4 regions of the Streptomyces sp. KPB2 genome follow, and region 3 is predicted to be linked to each of the others. Evidence: riboswitches for the same ligand, from Rfam matches in the RefSeq annotation. Region 3 holds a riboswitch; each other region holds the start of a gene.
What was found. A riboswitch is a leader RNA that binds a small molecule or an ion and turns the genes downstream of it on or off. The one in region 3 is predicted to bind cyclic di-AMP.
Positions count from the first base shown of each region.

Region 1: linked by a shared signal. The riboswitch ahead of D1J63_RS31620 (C40 family peptidase) and the one ahead of D1J63_RS15470 (transglycosylase SLT domain-containing protein) in region 3 are both predicted to bind cyclic di-AMP.
Region 2: linked by a shared signal. The riboswitch ahead of rpfA (resuscitation-promoting factor protein RpfA) and the one ahead of D1J63_RS15470 (transglycosylase SLT domain-containing protein) in region 3 are both predicted to bind cyclic di-AMP.
Region 4: linked by a shared signal. The riboswitch ahead of D1J63_RS04480 (M23 family metallopeptidase) and the one ahead of D1J63_RS15470 (transglycosylase SLT domain-containing protein) in region 3 are both predicted to bind cyclic di-AMP.

Region 1 covers NZ_CP034353.1:6,980,948-6,986,412, reverse strand. The annotation lists gene D1J63_RS31635 (urease subunit alpha) at 1-446, opposite strand, end outside; gene D1J63_RS31630 (urease subunit beta) at 439-750, opposite strand; gene D1J63_RS31625 (urease subunit gamma) at 765-1,067, opposite strand; cyclic di-AMP (ydaO/yuaA leader) riboswitch at 1,711-1,853, shown strand; gene D1J63_RS31620 (C40 family peptidase) at 1,857-2,330, shown strand; gene D1J63_RS31615 (ATP-binding protein) at 2,301-2,804, opposite strand; gene D1J63_RS31610 (helix-turn-helix transcriptional regulator) at 3,021-3,881, shown strand; gene D1J63_RS31605 (DUF397 domain-containing protein) at 3,903-4,130, shown strand; gene D1J63_RS31600 (8-amino-7-oxononanoate synthase) at 4,173-5,300, opposite strand; gene bioB (biotin synthase BioB) at 5,450-5,465, shown strand, end outside.
Region 2 covers NZ_CP034353.1:4,868,286-4,873,750, forward strand. The annotation lists gene D1J63_RS21935 (cytochrome P450) at 1-967, shown strand, start outside; gene D1J63_RS21940 (transglycosylase family protein) at 1,111-2,154, shown strand; cyclic di-AMP (ydaO/yuaA leader) riboswitch at 2,338-2,504, shown strand; gene rpfA (resuscitation-promoting factor protein RpfA) at 2,508-3,236, shown strand; gene eno (phosphopyruvate hydratase) at 3,475-4,764, shown strand; gene divIC (cell division protein DivIC) at 4,889-5,371, shown strand.
Region 3 covers NZ_CP034353.1:3,518,610-3,524,074, forward strand. The annotation lists gene D1J63_RS15465 (polyprenyl synthetase family protein) at 171-1,181, opposite strand; cyclic di-AMP (ydaO/yuaA leader) riboswitch at 1,921-2,077, shown strand; gene D1J63_RS15470 (transglycosylase SLT domain-containing protein) at 2,082-2,573, shown strand; gene D1J63_RS15475 (HAD family hydrolase) at 2,596-3,405, opposite strand; gene fahA (fumarylacetoacetase) at 3,705-4,940, shown strand; gene D1J63_RS15485 (M56 family metallopeptidase) at 5,196-5,465, shown strand, end outside.
Region 4 covers NZ_CP034353.1:1,005,731-1,011,195, reverse strand. The annotation lists gene D1J63_RS04495 (XRE family transcriptional regulator) at 1-609, shown strand, start outside; gene D1J63_RS04490 (DUF6126 family protein) at 606-725, shown strand; gene D1J63_RS04485 (tyrosine-protein phosphatase) at 746-1,543, opposite strand; cyclic di-AMP (ydaO/yuaA leader) riboswitch at 1,969-2,126, shown strand; gene D1J63_RS04480 (M23 family metallopeptidase) at 2,131-3,048, shown strand; gene D1J63_RS04475 (SGNH/GDSL hydrolase family protein) at 3,300-4,085, shown strand; gene D1J63_RS04470 (TetR/AcrR family transcriptional regulator) at 4,122-4,736, opposite strand; gene D1J63_RS04465 (MBL fold metallo-hydrolase) at 4,886-5,465, shown strand, end outside.

The DNA.
Region 1 (5,465 bases), 3.5 Mb from region 3:
GCGTTCGGCGCGATGAAGTGGACGTGGGTGTCGATGCCGCCCGCGGTGACGATCTTGCCGTTGCCCGCGACGACCTCGGTCTCGGGGCCGATGACCAGGTCGGGGTGGACGCCGTCCATGGTGTCCGGGTTGCCGGACTTGCCGATGCCGGTGATCCGGCCGTCGCGGATGCCGATGTCGGCCTTGACGATTCCCCAGTGGTCGATGATCACGGCTCCGGTGATCACCGTGTCGGGGGCGCCCTCGGCCCGGGTGGTGCGCGCCTGCCCCATGGACTCGCGCAGTACCTTGCCGCCGCCGAAGACGGCTTCGTCGCCGGAGCGGCCGGGGCCGCCCGAGCGGTCCTCCTCGATCTCGACGAGGAGGTCGGTGTCGGCGAGGCGGATGCGGTCGCCGGTGGTCGGGCCGAACAGGTCGGCGTAGGCGGGGCGGGACAGCTCAGGCATCGAGGGCACCTCCGGTCGCGCCGCGCAGACCGACGACGACGCGGGCCCCCGCGAGGGGGATCAGCGGTACGTCGACGGGGATGCCCGGCTCGAACCGGACGGCGGTGCCGGCGGCGATGTCCAGCCGCCTGCCGCGCGCCGCGCCGCGGTCGAACTCGAGACCGGGGTTGACCTCGGCGAAGTGGTAGTGGGAGCCGACCTGGACGGGCCGGTCGGCGGTGTTGAGCACGGTCAGGCGGGTGACTTCGCGGCCTCCGTTGAAAGCGACCGGCTCGTCCGCGAACAGGATCTCTCCGGGGATCACGACTGCGGCCCCCGTCAGATGATCGGGTCGTGGACGGTGACCAGCTTGGTGCCGTCGGGGAAAGTGGCCTCGACCTGCACGTCGTGGATCATCTCGGGGACACCCTCCATGACCTCGTGGCGCTGGATGAGCTTGCGTCCGGAGGACATGAGTTCACCGACGCCGCGCCCGTCCCGGGCACCTTCGAGGATGTGCGCGGTGATCAGCGCGACGACCTCGGGATGGTTGAGCTTCACGCCTCGTGCGCGGCGCTTCTCCGCCACGTCGGCGGCCACATGGATGAGCAGTCTCTCCTGCTCGTGCGGGGTCAGTTGCATTTACCACCTCACAGGGCATGACGCCGGGACCGGACGGTCCGGCTGTCGCGGCTGCCGCGACGGCTCTAGATGTAACACACAGGAACAGACCGGAATTCACCTACCGGTGCGCGGAAAACCGCAGGTGGATCGGGGTGCAGACTAGGGCTAGAGTGTTACGGCCACGTCACCCGGTTTTGACCGAGTGATTACCGATGCCGTCGGCGGTTTCCGGCATGCCCACTCTCGGCCGGCGACGTCCCGCATGTCCGCTTCACCGATCTCGACTCACAACGAACCGGTCCGAAACGGACCAAAAGTCGTACCCTCTATCGGCCTAGGAACACATCCGATTCGCCACCGGCCGAAGTTGCGGCGCCCGCCCCGCGGACGTGTGGCATGCGCCACTGCGCCGCTGGTCCCGGCGCCGCCACCGCGGTCGACGGCCCCCCGGACCCGGGGGCGTCAACCCGAACGGATGAGTGGCACGTAACAACACAAAGAGCACGTTCCGTTGGGAATTTCCCCCGGGGCGGGACAAGATCCGTGACTGACGACAAGCCCCCGCCGCAGCGGCGGGGCGGTCCGGGCGGACGCCGAGTCCTGCCGCCGTCCGGACGACCGGTCGCAAGGGAAGTGGATCGGCAGGAGTGGAGGACCCGAGCACGACGGGTCGCCGGCACGGCCGCCTCCGCGAGAGGCACCGGACCGAGCGGTCCTTGGGGTGAAGCCGCACTCGTGCGGCCGGGCAACTTCGCCAGCCCGAATCCGACAGGTCATCCTTCACAGGCGGCTGACGAAGGGTTGCGCATGTCCGCGCTCAATCGTGTCCCGTCCCTGATGGCCCGTGCCGGTACGGCCTCGGCCCTCACCCTCGCCGCCGTGGGCGGCTCCGTCGTGGTCCCCGGTGTCGCCTCCGAGGCGGCCGCGGCGAGCCATGCGGCGAAAGCCCTCAAGGTCGCGGCCTCGAAGAAGGGCTCCCCGTACCGCTGGGGCGCCACCGGCCCCCACCGGTTCGACTGTTCCGGCCTGACGCTGTACTCGTTCAAGAAGGCCGGCAAGAAGCTGCCGCGCACCGCGGCCCAGCAGTACAACAAGACCCGCCACGTCTCCGCCAAGAGCCGCAGAGCCGGAGATCTGGTGTTCTTCCACTCGGGTCGCAGCGTCTACCACGTCGGCATCTACGCGGGGAAGGGCAAGCTCTGGCACGCCCCGAAGACCGGGGACGTGGTGCGCCTGCAGAAGATCTGGACGTCAAGCGTCTGGTACGGCCGGGTCAAGTAGCCCGCCCGCGGGGGTGACGGCGCTCTCCCCCGCCGTCACCCCCGCGGGTGCGCTCGGCCGCGTCCAGGGCAGTTCGATCGAGACGGTCTTGCCGCCCTCGCGCGTGGGCCGGACCCTGAGCCTGCCGCCGCACTCGGCGGTCAGCCAGCGGATGATCACCATGCCCCGCCCGTTGTCCTGCTGGACGGCGGCCGGCAGGCGCTTGGGGAAGCGCGGGTGACTGTCGGTGACCCCGATGCGCAGGCGCTCGTCGCGGTCCAGGACGAGGTCGACCGTGAAGGTGGGCGACTGCCCCAGTGTGTGCTGGACCGCGTTGGTCGCCAGTTCGGAGACGATGAGGCGGACGGTCTCGGACAGGTCGGCGTCGGCGGGCAGCCCCCATTCCGCCAGGGTGCCGACGGTGTAGGTCCGCGCGGCGGCCACCGAGGCCGGATCGCTCGGCAGAGTGACGGATGCTTCCAGATGGTCTGCCATGGCGACGTCGTCCCTTTCTCACGGCACCGCGGGCCCGACACGGAGCGGACGGTTCGAGTACGGTCCCGGACTGGTGCTTCGCCGCCAGACTGCCATTACCAGGCCCGCGAAGGGCGGCGATCCACCAAGATATGCATATATCTGTCGCTCGAAGCGGTGAACTCTGCGACGGCAGAGCGTATTCGGGCGGCTCATAGGGAGTAGGGGAGTTGTCCCATGCAGCACGGTCCCGTGGTGCGCCGTCGGAAGCTGGGCGCGGAACTGCGCGCCCTGCGCACGTCGGCGGGCATCACCAGCGGCGAGGCGGCCCGGCTCGTGGGCTGGCACCAGTCGAAGGTCAGCCGGATCGAGACCGGGACGAGCGGGGCGAAACCGGCCGACGTGCGGTTACTGCTGGACGTCTACGGCGTGCACGACGAGCAGTTGCGGGGGCTGCTGGTGATGCTGGCGCGCTCCGAGGACGCTGCGGGACGCAACCACTGGTGGCACGCCTACCGCGGGGTGCTGCCCCCGACCTACCGCGACTTCATCAGCCTGGAGTCGCAGGCCAGCGCGATGCGCACGCTGGAGACCACGGTGGTGCCCGGGCTGCTCCAGACGCCGGAGTACGCCCGCGCGGTGACGCGGGCCGCGGTGGACGGACTGCCGGAAGAACGGCTGGACACGCTGGTGGAGGTCCGGCTGGCCCGGCAGGACGTGCTGCGGGCCCAACCGCCGTTGGCGCTGAGCGCGGTCCTGGACGAGGCGGTGCTGCGCCGTGAGGTGGGCGGGACCGAGGTGATGGCCCGTCAACTGGCCCGGCTGGTCGAGGCCGCGCGGCTCCCCCATGTGCGGCTGCAGGTCCTGCCGTTTGCCGCCGGGGCGCACATCGGTGTCACCGGCCCTTTCGTAATCTTCTCATTTTCGAGCACTTCTGATCTCGACGTGGTTGTTCTCGACCACTTGACGAGTAGCCTGCACCTCGAACGGAAAGAAGACCTAGAGGCCTATACCGAGGCCTTCAACGCCCTTCTGATCCATGCCCTTTCGCCCGAGGACTCGTTGGACTTCATCGCCGCGACCGCGGCAGGCGCGTAAGGAGGCACCATGTCAGGCTTCATGTCCGAACGTCCCCGGAACATCCCTGTCAGCACCGATCTGCCCGATGTCCGGTGGCTGCGCAGCAGCTACAGCACCGGAGCGAACAACTGCGTGGAGACGGCCCGGCCGTCGTCCGGCCCGCGGGCCGGACTGCTCGCCGTGCGCGACTCCAAGAACCCGGCCGGGCCCGCCCTGCTCTTCTCCCCCGGGAGCTGGACGGCGTTCACCGCGGGCGTCCGCGACTGACCACGCCGGGCGCCGGACGACGCACGGCCGTGTCACGCCGACTCATGGCCGCGTTTCGCCGATCACCCGTACAGCGCGTTCGATCTGTTCCCCGGAGAGGTCCCCCCGAGCGGTCAGCCTGAGCCGTGAGATCCCGTCGGGCACGGAAGGAGGGCGGAAGCAGCCCACGGACAGGCCGGCCGCACGGCAGTCGGCCGCCCATCGCACGGCCCCCTCCGGGGAGGGCGCGCGCACCGAGACGACCGCGGCGTCCGGACGTACCGCGTCCAGACCCGCGGCGGTCAGGCGTGCGTGCAGTTCGGCGGCGACGGCACAGGCCCGCGCCGCGCGCTCCGGCTCGCGGCCGAGCAGCCTGAGCGCCGCCAGGGCCGCCCCGGCCGCGGCGGGGGCGAGTCCGGTGTCGAAGATGAACGTCCGGGCGGTGTTGACCAAGTGGTCGATCACGCGGGCCGGGCCCAGTACGGCGCCGCCCTGGGCGCCGAGCGACTTGGACAGCGTGACGGTCACCACGACGTCGGCGCGGCCCGCGAGCCCCGCCCCCTGCGGGGCGCCCCGGCCGCCGTCGCCGAGGACACCGAGGCCGTGGGCGTCGTCGACGACCAGTCCCGCGCCGTGCTCCCGGCACGCCCCGGCGAGCGCGGCCAGGGGCGCGGCGTCGCCGTCGACCGAGAAGACCGTGTCGGAGACGACGACGGCGGGTCCGTCGTGCGTCGTCAGCGCCTTGCGCACGGCGTCCGGGTCGGCGTGCCCCACGACCTGGGTGGTGCCCCTGGCGAGCCGGCAACCGTCGATCAGCGAGGCGTGGTTGCCCGCGTCGGAGACGACGAGGCTGCCGTGCGGCGCCAGCGCGGTGACCGCGGCGAGGTTGGCCGCGTAGCCGGAGGACAGCACGAGCGCGGCCTCGAACCCGCAGAACTCGGCCAGCTCACGCTCGAGTTCGGTGTGCAGCCGGGTCGTGCCGGTCACGAGCCGCGAGCCGGTCGCGCCGCCGCCCCAGGTCCGCGCGGCCCGGACCGCCCCTTCGACGACCTCCGGGTGCCGGGCCAGTCCCAGGTAGTCGTTGCTCGCCAGATCCAGCAGCGGCGAGGCCGCCGGGCGGGGCCGCAGCACCCGTACGAGGCCCGCCTCGCGGCGCGCCCGGTCCTGCTCGTCGATCCAGCCGAACGCCATGGGCGGCCCTCCGGGGTTTTGTAGGCAATGAACAGACATTAGCGGTCCGGCCACCCCCGCGAGGTGTGGCAATACCCACACGTCGATCTGTCAGTGTTGTGCAAAGTCTCCTTGGCCGCGGACGGCCCCTTAGGACAGGATCGGCTCTCATGGACCTGCTGAACA
Region 2 (5,465 bases), 1.3 Mb from region 3:
GTTCACACCCCGCCGGGTGGCCGAGTTCGCCCCCCGGGTGCAGGAGCTGGCCGACGGCCTCATCGACCGGTTCGCGCAGACCGGTTCCGCCGACCTGATCCACGAGTTCGCCTTCCCGCTGCCCATCTACGCCATCTGCGACCTCCTGGGCGTCCCCCGCGAGGACCAGGACGACTTCCGGGACTGGGCGGGCATGATGATCCGTCACGGCGGAGGCCCACGGGGCGGCGTCGCGCGGTCGGTGAAGAAGATGCGCGGCTACCTCGCCGACCTCATCCACCGCAAGCGCGCCGCCCTGCCGCCCGAGCCCGCTCCCGGCGAAGACCTCATCTCCGGCCTGATCCGCGCCTCCGACCACGGCGAGCACCTCACCGAGAACGAGGCCGCGGCCATGGCCTTCATCCTGCTCTTCGCAGGGTTCGAGACCACGGTCAACCTCGTCGGCAACGGCACCTACGCCCTGCTCACCCACCCCGAGCAGCGGCAGCGGCTGCAGACGTCCCTCGCCGCCGGGGAGCGCGGCCTGCTGGAGACCGGCGTCGAGGAACTCCTGCGCTACGACGGCCCGGTGGAGCTGGCCACCTGGCGCTTCGCCACCCGGCCGCTCACCATCGGCGGGCAGCAGGTCGCGGCCGGCGACCCCGTCCTCGTCGTCCTCGCCGCCGCCGACCGGGACCCCGAGCGGTTCACCGACCCGGACACCCTGGACCTCGCCCGCCGCGACAGCCAGCACCTCGGGTACGGCCACGGCATCCACTACTGCCTCGGCGCCCCGCTCGCGCGGCTGGAGGGGCAGACGGCGCTGGCCACGCTCCTCACCCGGCTGCCGGACCTCCGCCTCGCCGCGGACCCGGCCGAACTCCGGTGGCGCGGCGGCCTCATCATGCGAGGTCTGCGCACCCTGCCCGTGTCGTTCACGCCGCCCGCGTCATCGACGGACAACGGCGGGTCACCGACGCAAAAGTGACACGCGCTCAACTTTGTGATCTTCACGTGATCTGCGCGGCATGAACTTGTGACTAGCGATGATCTCCCTATACGTTCACGGATCAACGTGGTGTCGAGCGTCATCCGCCGCGTGGTCCCCGTCGTCTCGTGAAAGGTCGTCGCATGCTCTCCGGGAACGGTCGTCACCGTCGCCCCCGCCAGGCTCCCGCTCTGGTCGTCGCCGCCGGAGTGACCGGCTCCGCCATCGCGATCCCGCTGCTCGGCGCCACCGGAGCCCACGCGGCCGACTCGGGGACCTGGGACCAGGTGGCCGAGTGCGAGACCGGCGGCGCCTGGAGCCAGAACAGCGGCAACGGGTACTACGGCGGCCTGCAGCTGTCGCAGGATGCCTGGGAGCGGTACGGCGGCCTCGACTACGCGCCCAGCGCCGACCAGGCCAGCCGCTCCCAGCAGATACGGATCGCCGAGAAGATACACGCGGACCAGGGCATCGCCGCCTGGCCGACCTGCGGCCTCCTGGCCGGCCTCGGCAACGACTCGGGCGCCACGAGCGGCTCGGACGCGTCCGGTGACGGTGCGTCGGAGGGTTCGGACACGTCGGGGAAGACGGACGGTTCCGAATCGTCCGCCTCTCCCACGACCACCGAAGCGCCCGAGTCGTCGCAGTCGCCCGAGTCGTCCGAGTCGTCGGGGTCCTCCCGGTCGTCCGGTGCGACCGACTCGGCCGACGCGGGCGGGGCTTCCGAATCGGCTTCCGGGGCGCCCTCTTCGTCCCCTTCGCCCTCTTCTTCCCCGTCGTCCGGCACCTCCTCCGAGGGCTCGTCGAGTGACGAGGGTTCCTCCACCAAGTCGGACACATCCACCGAATCCGACTCCGGCGCCCGTGCCGAACGACAGGGCACCGAGGGCTCGTCCGGCTCCGGCCGGCACCGTGGCGACAGCGCGGACGAGGGCGCCGCGGACGAGGCCCGCGGGGGCGACGCGGCGGGACGGCACGCCTCGCGCGACGGTGGACCGCGAGAGGTCGAGGACGGCTCGTACACCGTCCGCTCCGGCGACAACCTCTGGGCCATCGCCGACTCCCTTGACCTCGACGGCGGGTGGCGTGCGCTGTACGCCGACAACAAGACCGTCGTCGGCGCCGACCCGGACCACATCCTCCCCGGTCAGACGCTCACGGTCGCGGGCGAATCGGGCGAAAAGTAGGGGGAGTTCGCGTCACGGTTAGAGACTGTATGTCCCTTTTGGATCTCGTGAGAGATAGGTCTCAGAAGCCGTGATCGTCTTTGAAAATCCGCGGAGCGCGTGTCTACGGTCATGACCGCTCGCCACCGCGGGCCCCGACAGCCGCAACGCCGAATCCTGCCAGCGGCCGTACGGGAACAGTCGTCGCGTCAAGCGCCGCAGGCAGGAGCGGGGGACCCAAGGTAAGTGCCGCACCGGGCAGTTGAGCCGGAGCGGCTAGGGGTGAAGCCGAGTTCCGCGAGGAACCCGGCCGGGCAACTCAACCGGCCCGAACCCGACAGCTCACCTCGCAGGCGTCGGTGAGGGGATCAACCATGCTGTTTTCCGGCAAGGGCAAGCACCGTCGTCCGTCCAAGGCCACCCGTGTCATCGCCGTCGCCGGCGTGACCGGTGCCGCCGTCGCCGCCCCGCTGATGGCGGCCGGCAACGCCTCCGCCGCCACCGCGTCCGAGTGGGACGCCGTCGCCCAGTGCGAGTCCGGCGGCAACTGGTCCATCAACACCGGCAACGGTTACTACGGCGGTCTGCAGTTCTCCGCCTCCACCTGGGCCGCCTACGGCGGTACGCAGTACGCCTCCACCGCCGACCAGGCGAGCAAGGCCCAGCAGATCGAGATCGCCGAGAAGGTCCTCGCGGGCCAGGGCAAGGGTGCCTGGCCGGTCTGCGGCACCGGCCTGTCGGGCGCCGCCTACACCGGTGGCGGCTCCGAGGACAGCGGTTCCGGCAGCTCCGAGAGCTCGCAGAGCCAGAGCGGCGGCTCCACCGCCGAGCGCTCCACCGAGCAGAAGGCCTCCCGCTCCTCCGAGCGTCCGGCCGCCGAGCCGAAGGCCGAGAAGCCCGCCAAGAAGACCGTCACCACCCCGACCGGCAAGAAGGTCGAGAAGGGCGACGGCGAGTACAAGGTCGTCAAGGGCGACACCCTCAGCTCGATCGCCGCGGAGCACGACGTCAAGGGCGGCTGGGCGAAGCTGTTCAAGCTGAACGACGACATCGTCGACGACGCCGACCTGATCTACCCGGGCCAGCAGCTGCACCTGAAGTAAGGAGCGGCGGCCCCCGCGACTCCCGCCCCGGTGCGTGTTCCCCCGTACGCACCGGGGCGGGATTTTCACATTCCGCCTTTGTTCCGTTCGGAAACAATTTACTCTCGGTTCTGTCCAGCGGGTGGGCGATCGGCTGGCCGATCGCCCGGAGCCGGTTAGGCTCGGTCCCGCAGAGCCGCCGCGGTCCCGCGGGACCCGCGCGTCACACCGAAGCGTCACATTGAAGAAGGAGATGCTCGTGCCGTCCATCGACGTCGTCGTAGCCCGGGAAATCCTGGACTCCCGAGGCAACCCCACGGTCGAGGTCGAGGTCGGCCTCGACGACGGCAGCACGGGTCGTGCCGCCGTTCCGTCCGGCGCCTCCACGGGTGCCTTCGAGGCCATCGAACTGCGTGACGGCGACCCGGGCCGTTACCTCGGCAAGGGCGTCGAGAAGGCCGTCCTGGCCGTCATCGAGCAGATCGGCCCGGAGCTGGTCGGCTACGACGCCACCGAGCAGCGCCTGATCGACCAGGCCATGTTCGACCTGGACGCCACCGACAACAAGGGCTCGCTCGGCGCCAACGCCATCCTCGGCGTCTCCCTCGCCGTCGCCCACGCCGCCTCCGAGGCCAGCGACCTGCCGCTCTTCCGCTACCTGGGCGGCCCGAACGCGCACCTGCTGCCGGTGCCGATGATGAACATCCTGAACGGCGGCTCGCACGCCGACTCCAACGTGGACATCCAGGAGTTCATGATCGCCCCGATCGGCGCGGAGTCCTTCTCCGAGGCCCTGCGCTGGGGCGCCGAGGTCTACCACACCCTCAAGAAGGTCCTGAAGAACAAGGGCCTGGCCACCGGCCTCGGCGACGAGGGCGGCTTCGCCCCGAACCTCGGCTCCAACCGCGAGGCCCTCGACCTCATCCTCGAGGCGATCAAGGAGGCCGGCTACACCCCGGGCGAGCAGATCGCCCTCGCGCTCGACGTCGCCGCGTCCGAGTTCTACAAGGACGGCTCCTACACCTTCGAGGGCAAGGACCGCACCGCCGCCGAGATGACCGAGTACTACGCCGAGCTGGTCGAGGCGTACCCGCTGGTCTCCATCGAGGACCCGCTGTTCGAGGACGACTGGGACGGCTGGAAGACCATCACCGCCAAGCTCGGCGACAAGGTCCAGCTGGTCGGCGACGACCTGTTCGTCACCAACCCGGAGCGCCTGGCCCGCGGCATCGAGGAGAACTCGGCCAACGCCCTGCTCGTCAAGGTCAACCAGATCGGTTCGCTGACCGAGACCCTGGACGCCGTCGAGCTGGCCCAGCGCAACGGCTTCAAGTGCATGATGTCCCACCGCTCCGGCGAGACCGAGGACGTCACCATCGCCGACCTCGCCGTCGCCACCAACTGCGGCCAGATCAAGACCGGCGCCCCGGCCCGTTCCGAGCGCGTCGCCAAGTACAACCAGCTGCTGCGCATCGAGGAGATCCTCGACGACGCCGCGGTGTACGCCGGCCGCAGCGCGTTCCCGCGGTTTCGCTCTGCGAACCAGTAGGCACAGCAAGGGCTGAGCGCCACCCGGTAAGGCCCCGTAAGAGGCAGCGTCGTACGTACGTCCCCGTATCCGGTCCCGTACCGTGTGCGGGGACGTACGCGCGTGCACGGGAGGCGGAGACCAGATGGCCGTGAAGGACCGGGACCGTTTCTCCACCGCGACCAGGATCCGGATCATCGGGGAGCAGACCGCGGCCCGGGTCTACCGCTCGCAGACCAAGCGTCAGGCCCGGCGCTCCCGGCTGACCGGCCGGGCCGCGCTGCTCGCGATGGTGCTCTGCTCACTCGTCGTGGCCCTGGCCTACCCGATCCGGCAGTACGTCGCCCAGCGCGCCGAGATCGCCGACCTCCAGCAGGAGCAGCGGGAGACCCGGCAGCGGGTCGAGGACCTGCGCGACCTCAAGGCACGCTGGCAGGACGACGCCTACGCCGAGCAGCAGATCCGGCTGCGGCTGCACTACGTGATGCCGGGGGAGACGGGGTTCGTCGTCGTCGACCCGGAGGCGGCCGAGCAGACCCGTGCCGAAGCCGGCGCCGCCGACCGCCCCTGGTACCGCAACGTCTGGGACGGGGTCGACAAGGCCGACGCCGCCGCCCGCCGGCAGTGAACCGACCACGCCGACCACGCCCGCACCGCCGACCACGCAGCCATGCAGACCCCGCAGCCACGCACATCACGCCGGCCGCTCCGGCAGCGACTCA
Region 3 (5,465 bases):
CAACTCCGCCTACTCCTGCGGGATGACACGGAGGGGCGACGGCTCCCCCGGCCCGTAGGGGCCGGTGTACGGCACCCGGCGGACGGCACGTGTCAGTGGGGGCGGGGCGGACGGCTCGTGAGGGTACGGGGCGGAGCGGACGGCTCGTGAGGTGCGGAGCGGGGTGGCGGTCACCCGGCGCGGTGCACCACCGCGTCGCACAGCTCCACCAGCGCGGCCTTCGCGTCGCACTCCCGCAGCGGGGCCAGCGCGGCCCGGGCCTCCTTGGCGTACCGGACGGTGTCCCGGCGCGCCTGTTCGAGGGCGGGATGGGCGCGCAGCAGGCGCAGCGCCTCGGCGTGCCGTGCGTCGTCACTCAGGTCCGAGTCGAGCAGCTCGCACAGGGCGATGTCCTCGGCGAGCCCCAGCCGGGCGGCCCGCTCGCGCAGCCGCAGCACGGGCAGGGTGGGGATGCCTTCGCGCAGGTCCGTGCCGGGCGTCTTGCCGGACTCGTCGGAGTCGGAGGCGATGTCCAGGACGTCGTCGGCCAGCTGGAAGGCGACGCCGAGCCGCTCGCCGTACTGGGTGAGCACGTCGACCACCGTCTCGTCGGCGCCGGACATCATCGCGCCGAACCGGCAGGAGACCGCCACCAGCGAGCCCGTCTTGCCGCCCAGCACGTCCAGGTAGTGGTCGACCGGGTCGCGGCCGTCCTGGGGGCCGGCCGTCTCCAGGATCTGGCCGGTGACCAGCCGCTCGAACGCGAGGGCCTGGACGCGGACCGCCTCGGGTCCGAGATCGGCGAGGATCTGCGAGGCGCGGGCGAAGAGGAAGTCGCCGGTGAGGACCGCGACCGAGTTGTCCCAGCGGGTGTTGGCGCTGGGCACCCCGCGCCGCACGGCGGCCTCGTCCATCACGTCGTCGTGGTACAGCGTGGCGAGGTGGGTCAGCTCCACGACCACGGCCGAGGGGACGATCCCGGGGGCGTAGGGGTCGCCGAACTGGGCCGAGAGCATCACCAGCAGCGGCCGGAACCGTTTCCCGCCGGCCCGCACCAGGTGCTGGGCGGCCTCCGTGATGAACGGCACCTCGCTTTTGGTTGCCTCAAGCAACCCTTCCTCGACAGCAACCAATCCGGCCTGGACATCGGCTTCCAGAGCCTGGTCCCGCACGCTCAGCCCGAACGGCCCGACGACGGTCACGAGGGGTCTCCTGTCTGCTGGTGTCTACTGGCGATTACCTGGTTTGTCGATAGGTCGCTGCCACCACTCAAGTCAGCGTATCCGGTCACGTTTCGATCACCGCTAGCGCCCACCGTTACAGGCCGGTCGGTATCAGATCATGAACGGTATGTTTTTGATCAGGTGATATGAGCAGATTTTGATCGATATCACCAGAGGATGAGCCGGACCCCGAAGGGCGAGCGGGCCGGAAGTCGCCGTCCAAGATCCCACCACTCCTCACAACGGCCCGCACTTCGAGAACGTCACCCAATCGACACGCGCGCCCGTCCCGCAGACACGACACGCCCGCCCTGCCGACCCCGCTCTGCCGACCCCGTCCTACCGGTCCCGCCCCGCAGGTCCACCCCTCCCCGCTTCCCCCTCACCCTCCCTCGACACCCGAAGCCGTCCCCATCGAGGGCCGGTTGACTCACGATTGAGGCTAATGCCCGTTTTGCCGTGCTTGTTGAGGGCAGTGAGTTGGCTCACTCGGATCCCCTCGCAGGCAACCTCGCCGGAACCTGTGCCCTCCCTTTGCCCCGCAAGCCAGTTGAGGGTTGACAGCCGCAAAGGATCAAGAGCCACAAACACCCCAGACCAAGGTCAACAGGCGCGTTGGGTGATTCCTGCACTTGTTCCGGACATGTGCTCTCGCATACGTTCCCGGCCTGTCGGGCGGACGCCGAATCCTGCCACCGCCCGTCGCACAGTCATGCACCCAACACACTCGCCGGCAGGAGCGGGGGACCCAGGTAAGTCGCCGCACCGGTCACCACCGGAGCGGCTAGGGGTGAAGCCGTACCCGTCAGGGGCGCGGCCGGGCACCTCCCCGCCCGAACCCGACAGCTCACCTCGTAGGCGTAAGGAGAGGGACACAGCATGTCTGCCAACGGTCAGATCCGTCACGCCTTCACCGGCCGCCTCGCCCGCAAGCTCGCCGTGGCCGGCACCGGTGCCGCGGTGCTCGCGCTGCCGCTCATCGGCGCCACCACCGCCTCCGCGGCCACCCCGGCCGCCGCCACGACCGCCACCACGGCGGCGACGACGTACCCGAACAACCTCGACGGCTGGATCCGCGAGTCGCTCGACATCATGGCCCAGCACGGCATCCCCGGGACCTACGACGGCATTTACCGCAACATCATGCGGGAGTCCTCCGGCAACCCGATGGCCATCAACAACTGGGACATCAACGCCATCAACGGCACCCCGTCCAAGGGCCTGCTCCAGGTGATCGACCCGACCTTCCAGGCGTACCACGTGCCCGGCACCTCCTGGGACCCGTACGACCCCGTCGCCAACATCACCGCCGCCTGCAACTACGCGGCCGACCGCTACGGCTCGATGGACAACGTCTTCAGCGCGTACTGAGCCGCACCGCCGCGATGGCCCGCTAAGAAGTACCGAAGATCCGCTCGAGGACGACGGCCACGCCGTCGTCCTCGTTCGTCGTGGTGACCTCGTCGGCCACCGCCTTGAGTTCGGGGTGGGCCCCGGCCATGGCGACGCCGTGGGCCGCCCACTGGAACATGGGGATGTCGTTGGGCATGTCCCCGAAGGCGATCGTGTGGCGCCGCCGCAGGCCCAGATGCTCGGCGGCCAGGGCCAGGCCGGTCGCCTTGGTGATGCCGCACGGCTGGAGCTCGACCGTGCCGGGCCCCGACATGGTGACCGTCGCGAGGGAACCGACCACCGCGCGCGCCGTCGCCGCCAACTCGTCGTCGGTCAGCTCGGAGTGGCGCAGCAGCACCTTGGTGATGGGCGTGCGCCACAACTCCTCACGCCGCTCGACGCGCACCGCGGGCAGGGCGGGGTGGGGCATCAGGTAGCCCGGCTCGATGAGCGTCAGCCCGTCGACGCCGTCCTGGTCGACGGCGGCGTGCACCTGGCCCACCTCGGCCTCGATCTTGCCGAGCGCGGTCTCGGCCAGCTCCCGGTCCAGGGTGACCGACCACAGCATGCGGTGCGCGCCGGCGTCGTACACCTGCGCGCCCTGCCCGCACACCGCGAGCCCCGTGCAGCCGAGGCGGTCGAGCAGGGAGCGCACCCGGGGGGCCGGCCGGCCCGTCACCACCAGGTGCCGCGCACCCGCCCCGGCGACCCGCGCCAGCGCGGCCAGCGACCGTTCGGAGACGGTGTCGTCGCCGCGGAGCAGCGTGCCGTCCAGGTCGGTGGCGACGAGTGAATATGCGGTGCGGTCCATGATCAGAGAATACGGACACCGCACCCGTCCGACTCACCCGCGACCGCTTCCGAACGAGGACGTAGCGAGTGCGTTCGGACCCGGCCACGGATGCACACCGACGCCCGATCGTGCTCACAACCTGACGCATCCCCGGCCGAGGCCGGCTCGGGGCCCGTGCACCGGTCGACGACGGCGCGACCTGCCGGACGCCGCCTCCGGCCGCACTGCCCAAGACCGGGGGGTCACCCGTAACGTGGCCCGCACGACACACAGCGCGCACGGCGCACATGGCGAGCACGAAAGCGAGGCAGCACCCGATGCCCCCCTTCGATGTCCCCGAGGGCGACCCCTTCGGCCCGCACAACCTTCCGTACGGCGTGTTCTCGATCCCCGGCTCGCAGGAGCGGACGGAACCGACGGTGGGCGTCCGGCTCGGCGACCACGTCCTCGACGCGGGAGCGGCGGCCCACGCGCTCGGCTCGCCGTACGCGTCCCTGCTGGCGCGGCCCACCCTCAACCCGCTGCTGGCCGCCGGGCGTACGGCCTGGTCGGACGTGCGGCGGGCGCTGACGGCGTGGGTGACGGTCCCCTCCCACCGCGAGGTCCTCGAACCCCTCTTCCACCCGCTGTCGTCGGTGACCCTGCATCTGCCCTTCGAGGTCGCCGACTACGTCGACTTCTACGCCTCCGAGAACCACGCCCGCAACGTCGGCCGGATCTTCCGCCCCGACGCCGCCGACTCCCTCACCCCGAACTGGAAGCACCTGCCGATCGGCTACCACGGCCGCTCCGGCACGGTCGTCGTCTCCGGCACGGACGTCGTACGCCCGTCGGGGCAGCGCAAGGCCCCGGCCGACGCCGCTCCCGTCTTCGGCCCGTCCGTCCGTCTCGACATCGAGGCCGAGGTGGGCTTCGTGGTGGGCACGCCGTCCGCCCTGGGCAGCCCGGTGGGGCTCGGCGACTTCCGCGAGCACGTCTTCGGACTCTGCCTGCTCAACGACTGGTCGGCGCGGGACATCCAGGCCTGGGAGTACGTCCCGCTCGGCCCGTTCCTCGGCAAGTCCTTCGCGACGTCCGTGTCGGCGTGGATCACGCCGCTGGACGCCCTGGACGAGGCCCGGGTCGCACCGCCCGAGCGCACACACGAACTGCTGCCCTACCTGGACGACACGAACGACGACCAGGACGGCCCCGGCGGTTACGACCTGCGGATCTCCGTCGCCGTCAACGGTCACGTGGTCTCCGAGCCGCCGTTCTCCACCATGTACTGGACGGCCGCCCAGCAGTTGGCCCACATGACGGTCAACGGTGCCTCGCTGCGCACCGGCGACCTCTACGGCTCGGGCACGGTGAGCGGGCCCACCGAGCGGGAGCGTGGATCGCTCCTCGAACTGACCTGGAACGGCCGCGACCCGCTGGAACTCCCGGACGGCAAGCGGACGTTCCTGGAGGACGGCGACGTGGTGACCCTGTCGGCCTGGGCACCCGGACCGGACGGCGTCCGGGTCGGACTGGGCGAGGTCACCGGACGGGTGGTCGGCCGGGAGGCCTGACGCACGTCCGACGGGGCGTCCGACGGGACGTCCCACCCTCCGGGCGCCCACACCTACCCACAGGGCCCGCGCCCGAATTCCACAGCCGGTGCCCGCCGACACCTGACTCACACCGCCCGGCCCCGTCATACTGGCGTCGGGCGGTGTGCGCCCGGGGTCCCGCACGACCCGGGCCGGCACCACCCGACTCAGCACAGCACAGCCCCAGTACAGCCAGAGCCGCCCATCCTTCGACCAGGATCCGGAGCCAGTGGCATGACCGTCTGCCTGCTCCTGCTGTTCGTCGTCGCCGTGACCGCCGCGGTGCCGGTGCCCCGCGCGCTGACCCGCTCCGCGTGGCCCGAGCGGGATCCCGTGGTCGCGCTGTGGGTGTGGCAGTGCCTGGTCGCCACCGTGCTGCTGTGCTGCCTGACGGCTCTCGTCCTCGGCGCCACCGCCGTCTTCGGCACCGTGCGCGCCCAGCTCTTCGCTCCGGCGCCGCCCGCGGTGACCGCGGCGTACAACCTCTCCGCCGGACCGGTCTGG
Region 4 (5,465 bases), 2.5 Mb from region 3:
TCCTCCGAGACCGGCCCCGCCGAGGGTACGGTCGCCGCCGTCGCACCGCAGCTGCGCGAGCTGCGGCGGCGGGCCGCCCTCACCCTGGAGGCCGCGGCCCGCGCCGCGGGGCTGTCGCCCGCCCACCTCTCCCGCCTGGAGACCGGGCAGCGCCAGCCCTCACTGCCGATGCTGCTCGCCCTCGCCCGCATCTACGGGACGACCGTCGCCGAGCTGTTGGGCGAGACCGCGGCCGACCGGGACGCCGTCGTGCGCGCCGCCGACATGGAGGCCACGAGCGCGGGCGGCTGGACGTACTACCAGGCCGGAGCGCCGGGCCGGGGCATGCAGGCCCTGCGCGTCGAGGTGCCGTACGGCTCGCAGGGCGACGTCGTGCGGGTGCACCCCGGGGAGGAGTGGCTCCACGTCCTCAGGGGCCGGCTGCGGCTGCGCCTCGGGGACACCGAGCACCGGCTCACCGCCGGGGACAGTGCCCACTTCGACTCCATGACCCCGCACCGGATCGCGGCGCGGGACCCCGACGGGGTCGAGCTGCTCTTCGTCCACACCCTGCTGCAGAGCCCGACGGCCGCGCTGTGCCTCGGCCCGACCCCTGGAGAGACGCCATGAGTGCCATCGAGGACAAGTTCCCGCGCGCCCTGTGGGTGCGCCTGGTCATCTACATCGCCCTGGGGCACGTCTTCGGCGGCTTCCTCTACCTGCTGTTCGAGGTGGGCGCCAAGTAGCCCGTCCGCGAGCGGGTGGCTCAGTCCACCATCCGCTCGCGCAGCCGCTCCCGGGTCCCGGCGCCGAGCCCCAGCCCCTTCTCCAGATAGGCGTCGACTCCGCCCCACGTCTCCTCGATCGTCTCGAAGGCCGCCGCCAGGTACTCGGCGCGCGCGTCGAACAGCGGGCTGAGCAGCTCCATGACCTCGGGGGAGTAGGCGGAGGCGGCGGTGCTGCTGCGGCGCACCTTGTAGCGGCGGTGCGCGGCGTTCGACTTCAGGTAGTCCTCGACGACGGCCTCGCGCTCGACGCCCAGGGCGAGCAGGGTGATCGCGATCGACAGACCGGCGCGGTCCTTGCCGGCCGCGCAGTGCATCAGCGCCGGGACGCTGTCCTCGGCGAGCGCGTGCAGGATCCGGGAGTGCTCCGAGGTGCGCTCCGTGACCATCGCGCGGTAGGAGGAGATCATGCGCCGGGCGCCCTTGCCGTCGCCGAGGATCCCGTGCAGCTGGTCGAGGTCTCCGTCCCGGACCATCTTCCAGAACTCGGCGCCGTCGGCCGGATCGCTCAGCGGCAGGTTCACATTGCGCACGCCCGGCAGCTCGACGTCCGCGCCGTCGAGCTTCTGGTCGGCCGCGTTGCGGAAGTCGAAGATCGTGTGCAGGCCCAGCGAGGCGAGGAACGCGGCGTCCTCCCCGGTGGCATGAGCCAGGTGGCCGCTGCGGAACAGCACCCCCTGCCGCACCCGCCGGCCGTCCACGGTCGGCAGTCCGCCCACGTCCCGGAAGTTGCGCACACCGGTCAGCTCGGGTTCGGTCGACGGGACCTGCTGCGTCACGGGGGCTCCTCCCACTCCGCCCCGCCGCCGCTGCTCGCCGGCGGGCGCCATTCGACGATACGGCATGGCCGGTGCGCGAAAGCCGTTCCGGCAGGGGTATTGCGGACCGGAAAGGGCCTTCTGTCCGAATTGGAGGATTGGTGATAACTGGCCCTGAAATGGCGGAAGGTGGGTAAGGGGCGCGTGAGCAGCGTCATATCCGTGACCGAGCGTTGCCCGTCATGTTCACGTAATCCGGCCCGTTCTCAAGGGAATTCAGGAAAAGCGGTGCGAGGGAAATCGACGCAGGGTTACCGGGTTTTCCCGTAATGGATCAATAGAAACAGCTGTCGCCGGAACCTCTCGCTTGTCCCTGTGCGTCTTGGTCCCTTACGTTCACCACCGATCCGGACGGACGCCTAATCCTGCCGCCGACCGGAGCCCGCACTCATCCACCACCCGTACACGGCAGGAGCGGGGGACCCACAGGTAGAACTGCCTGTTCCGGTTCCCGGAACGGCTTGGGGTAAAGCCGCGTTTCGGCGCGGCCGGGCATCTCCAGCCCGCACCCGACAGCTCACCTCGCAGGCGCCGGAGAGGAATTCGCCATGCCCGCGAAGGGTAAGCACCGCCGTACCAGGGCCATGCGCCTGACCCGCACCATCGCCGTCGCCGGAACCGGTGGCGCCGCGCTCGCGCTCCCGCTGATGGGTGCCGCCTCCGCCAATGCCGCCCCGGCGCACTCCGTTTCCGGGCAGGCCGTGCAGTCCGTTCCGGCGTCGGCCAAGAAGGCCGCCGCGAACGGCTCCGACAAGAACGCGGAATCCCGCACGTACACCGTGAAGAGCGGTGACTACCTTTCGAAGATCGCCGACGAGCAGCACGTCGACGGCGGCTGGAAGAAGCTCTACGCGGACAACCGCGAGGCCGTCGGCTCCGACCCGTCGCTGATCCACCCGGGCCTCGAGCTCTCGATCGCCGGCCAGGCCGCCAAGTCCTCGGCGCCGTCCTCCGCGCAGTCGCAGAAGCCGGCCCAGAAGTCGGCGGACACCGCGAAGACCGCTGCCACGGAGTCCACGGAGTCCTCGGACACCGGGACCCAGTCCGCGGGCACCACCAGCGGTTACACCTCCCCCGTCGCGGGCGGCACCGTCGGCACCCCCTACCACCAGTCCGGCAGCATGTGGTCCAGCGGCTACCACACCGGTACCGACTTCGTCGTTCCGACCGGCACCTCGCTGAAGGCCGTCGGCGCGGGCACCGTCGTCTCCGCCGGCTGGGGCGGCGCGTACGGCAACCAGGTCGTCATCAAGCTCGACGAGGGCCACTACGCCCAGTACGCCCACCTCTCCTCGCTCTCCGTCTCCGCCGGTCAGACGGTGACGACGGGTCAGCAGGTCGGCCTCTCCGGCGCCACCGGCAACGTGACCGGCCCGCACCTGCACTTCGAGATCCGCACCACGCCGGACTACGGCTCGGACATCGACCCGCTCGCGTTCCTGCGCTCGCACGGCGTCTCCGTCTGACGACCGGTTCCGCGCGGCCTCCGCACCCCGAAGGCCGGACCCCGATCCCCGGGTCCGGCCTTCGGCGTGTCCGGACTTCGGGGTGTCCGGACCTCGATGTGTCCGGACCTCGGCGTATTCCGGAATTGACGAACACTTTAGGCGTGGCCTTTCTCACCGCCCGTCAACCCCTTCCTACGGTCGCGTAGGTCACATTCCAAGGTGAATCATGGGCCGACGTGGCAGACGATTCGAAGAGTGACAGCAGAGCAGTGATCGGGTCGTACGTGGCGGTGGGGGACAGCTTCACCGAGGGCGTCGGCGATCCCGGCCCCGACGGGGCGTTCGTCGGCTGGGCCGACCGACTGGCCGTACTGCTCGCGGACCGGCGCCCCGAGGGCGACTTCACGTACACGAACCTCGCCGTGCGCGGCAGGCTCCTCGACCAGATCGTGGCGGAACAGGTCCCCAGGGTCGTCGCCCTCGCGCCGGACCTGGTCTCCTTCGCGGCGGGCGGCAACGACATCATCCGGCCCGGCACCGACCCCGACGAGGTCGCCGAGCGGTTCGAACTGGCGGTGGCCGCGCTGACCGCCGCGGCCGGCACCGTCCTGGTGACCACCGGGTTCGACACCCGCGGGGTGCCCGTCCTCAAGCACCTGCGGGGCAAGATCGCCACGTACAACGGGCACGTGCGCGCCATCGCCGACCGCTACGGCTGCCCGGTGCTCGACCTGTGGTCGCTCCGCAGCGTCCAGGACCGCAGGGCGTGGGACGCCGACCGGCTGCACCTGTCGCCGGAGGGCCACACCCGCGTGGCGCTGCGCGCCGGACAGGCCCTCGGCCTGCGCGTCCCGGCCGACCCCGACCAGCCCTGGCCGCCCCTGCCGCCCCGCGGCACGCTCGACGTGCGGCGCGACGACGTGCACTGGGCGCGCGAGTACCTGGTCCCGTGGATCGGACGCCGGCTGCGCGGCGAGTCGTCGGGCGACCACGTGACGGCCAAGGGAACGCTGTCGCCGGACGACATCAAGACGCGGATCGCCTCGGTGGCCTGAGGCGGGACCGGGCGCCCGGTGCCCGTACGACAGCCCCTAACGTCGTGCGGGCATCAGGGCCGCCCGCTCCAGGCCCAGCTCCCGGGCCAGCGCCTCGTCCACCCACTCCTGTGCCCGGGCCCGCGACACCGTGCCCGTGTACGACGTGAGCTGCACCGCCAGCCCGTCCAGCAACGCCGTCAGCCGCAGCGCGGCGGCATCCGGCTCGGGGCAGGAGAACTCGCCGGCGGCCACGCCCTCGGCGATGACCTCGGCGAGCGCCGCCTTCCACTGCCGGTCCAGCTCGCGCGTGACCTCCCGCAGCGCGGGCTCGCGCGGCGCCGCCGCCCAGCCCTCGATCCACAGCCGCCAGCCTTTGGCCTGACCGGTCGGCGCGTACCACCGCACGGCCGTCCGCAGGCGGCGCAGCGCCGTCGTGCGACGGGCGAGCAGCTTGTGCAGATGGGCGAGATCGGCCTCGGCGGCATGCGTGAACGCGGCGGCGACCAGCCGTTCCTTGGTGGAGAAGTGATAGAGCACCAGGGCGTTGCTGACACCGAGCGCGGCGGCCACGTCGGCGATCCGCAGCGCCGCCACGCCCCGGGCCGATATCTGCTCGACGGCAGCGCGCAGCAGCTCCTCGCGGCGCTCAACCGGACTCTCCCCACGCACGTCACCCTATACAGGCCCCCGACGTGCCGTGACGCCCTGCCGGTTCGCAGGGGACCGGGAACACGGATGTGGCGTCCGTCGTTCGAGGTGACGTAGGACGAGACGAAGACGAACAAGACGAGAGCCTGACCGCTCCACCTGGAGGTACCGTGGCCGCTTTCCGTTCCCCGAGTCCCGGGTTCAGCGTGCCGCGGCCCGCGGCCTTCGGCGCGGACCCGGGTGGCGAGCGGATGGCGCGCATCCGCAGGTCCCCGCACTTCCGCGACGGCGTCTTCCAGAACCCCGGCGGCCCCGCCCGGACCCGGCCGTCCGGCTCGGCCACCGAATTCGCCAAGATCTACTTCGACAAGCAGGCGCGGCTGGGCCGGTCCCCGCGGGGCTCCGTCCCGGTGCACGCCACCACCCTGGCCGACATCGCCAAGCCGCCCGCCACCGGACTCCGGCTGACCTGGATGGGCCACTCCAGTGTGCTCGCCGAGATCGACGGGCAGCGCGTGCTCTTCGACCCCGTGTGGGGAGAGCGCTGCTCCCCGGTCCCCTTCGCCGGCCCCAAGCGCCTGCACCCGGTCCCGCTGCCGCTGGCCGCCCTCGGCCCCGTCGACGTCGTCGTCATCTCCCACGACCACTACGACCACCTGGACATGCCGACCATCAAGGCGCTGGCCCGCACGGACACCGTGTTCGCCGTGCCGCTCGGCGTCGGCGCCCACCTCGAACACTGGGGTGTCT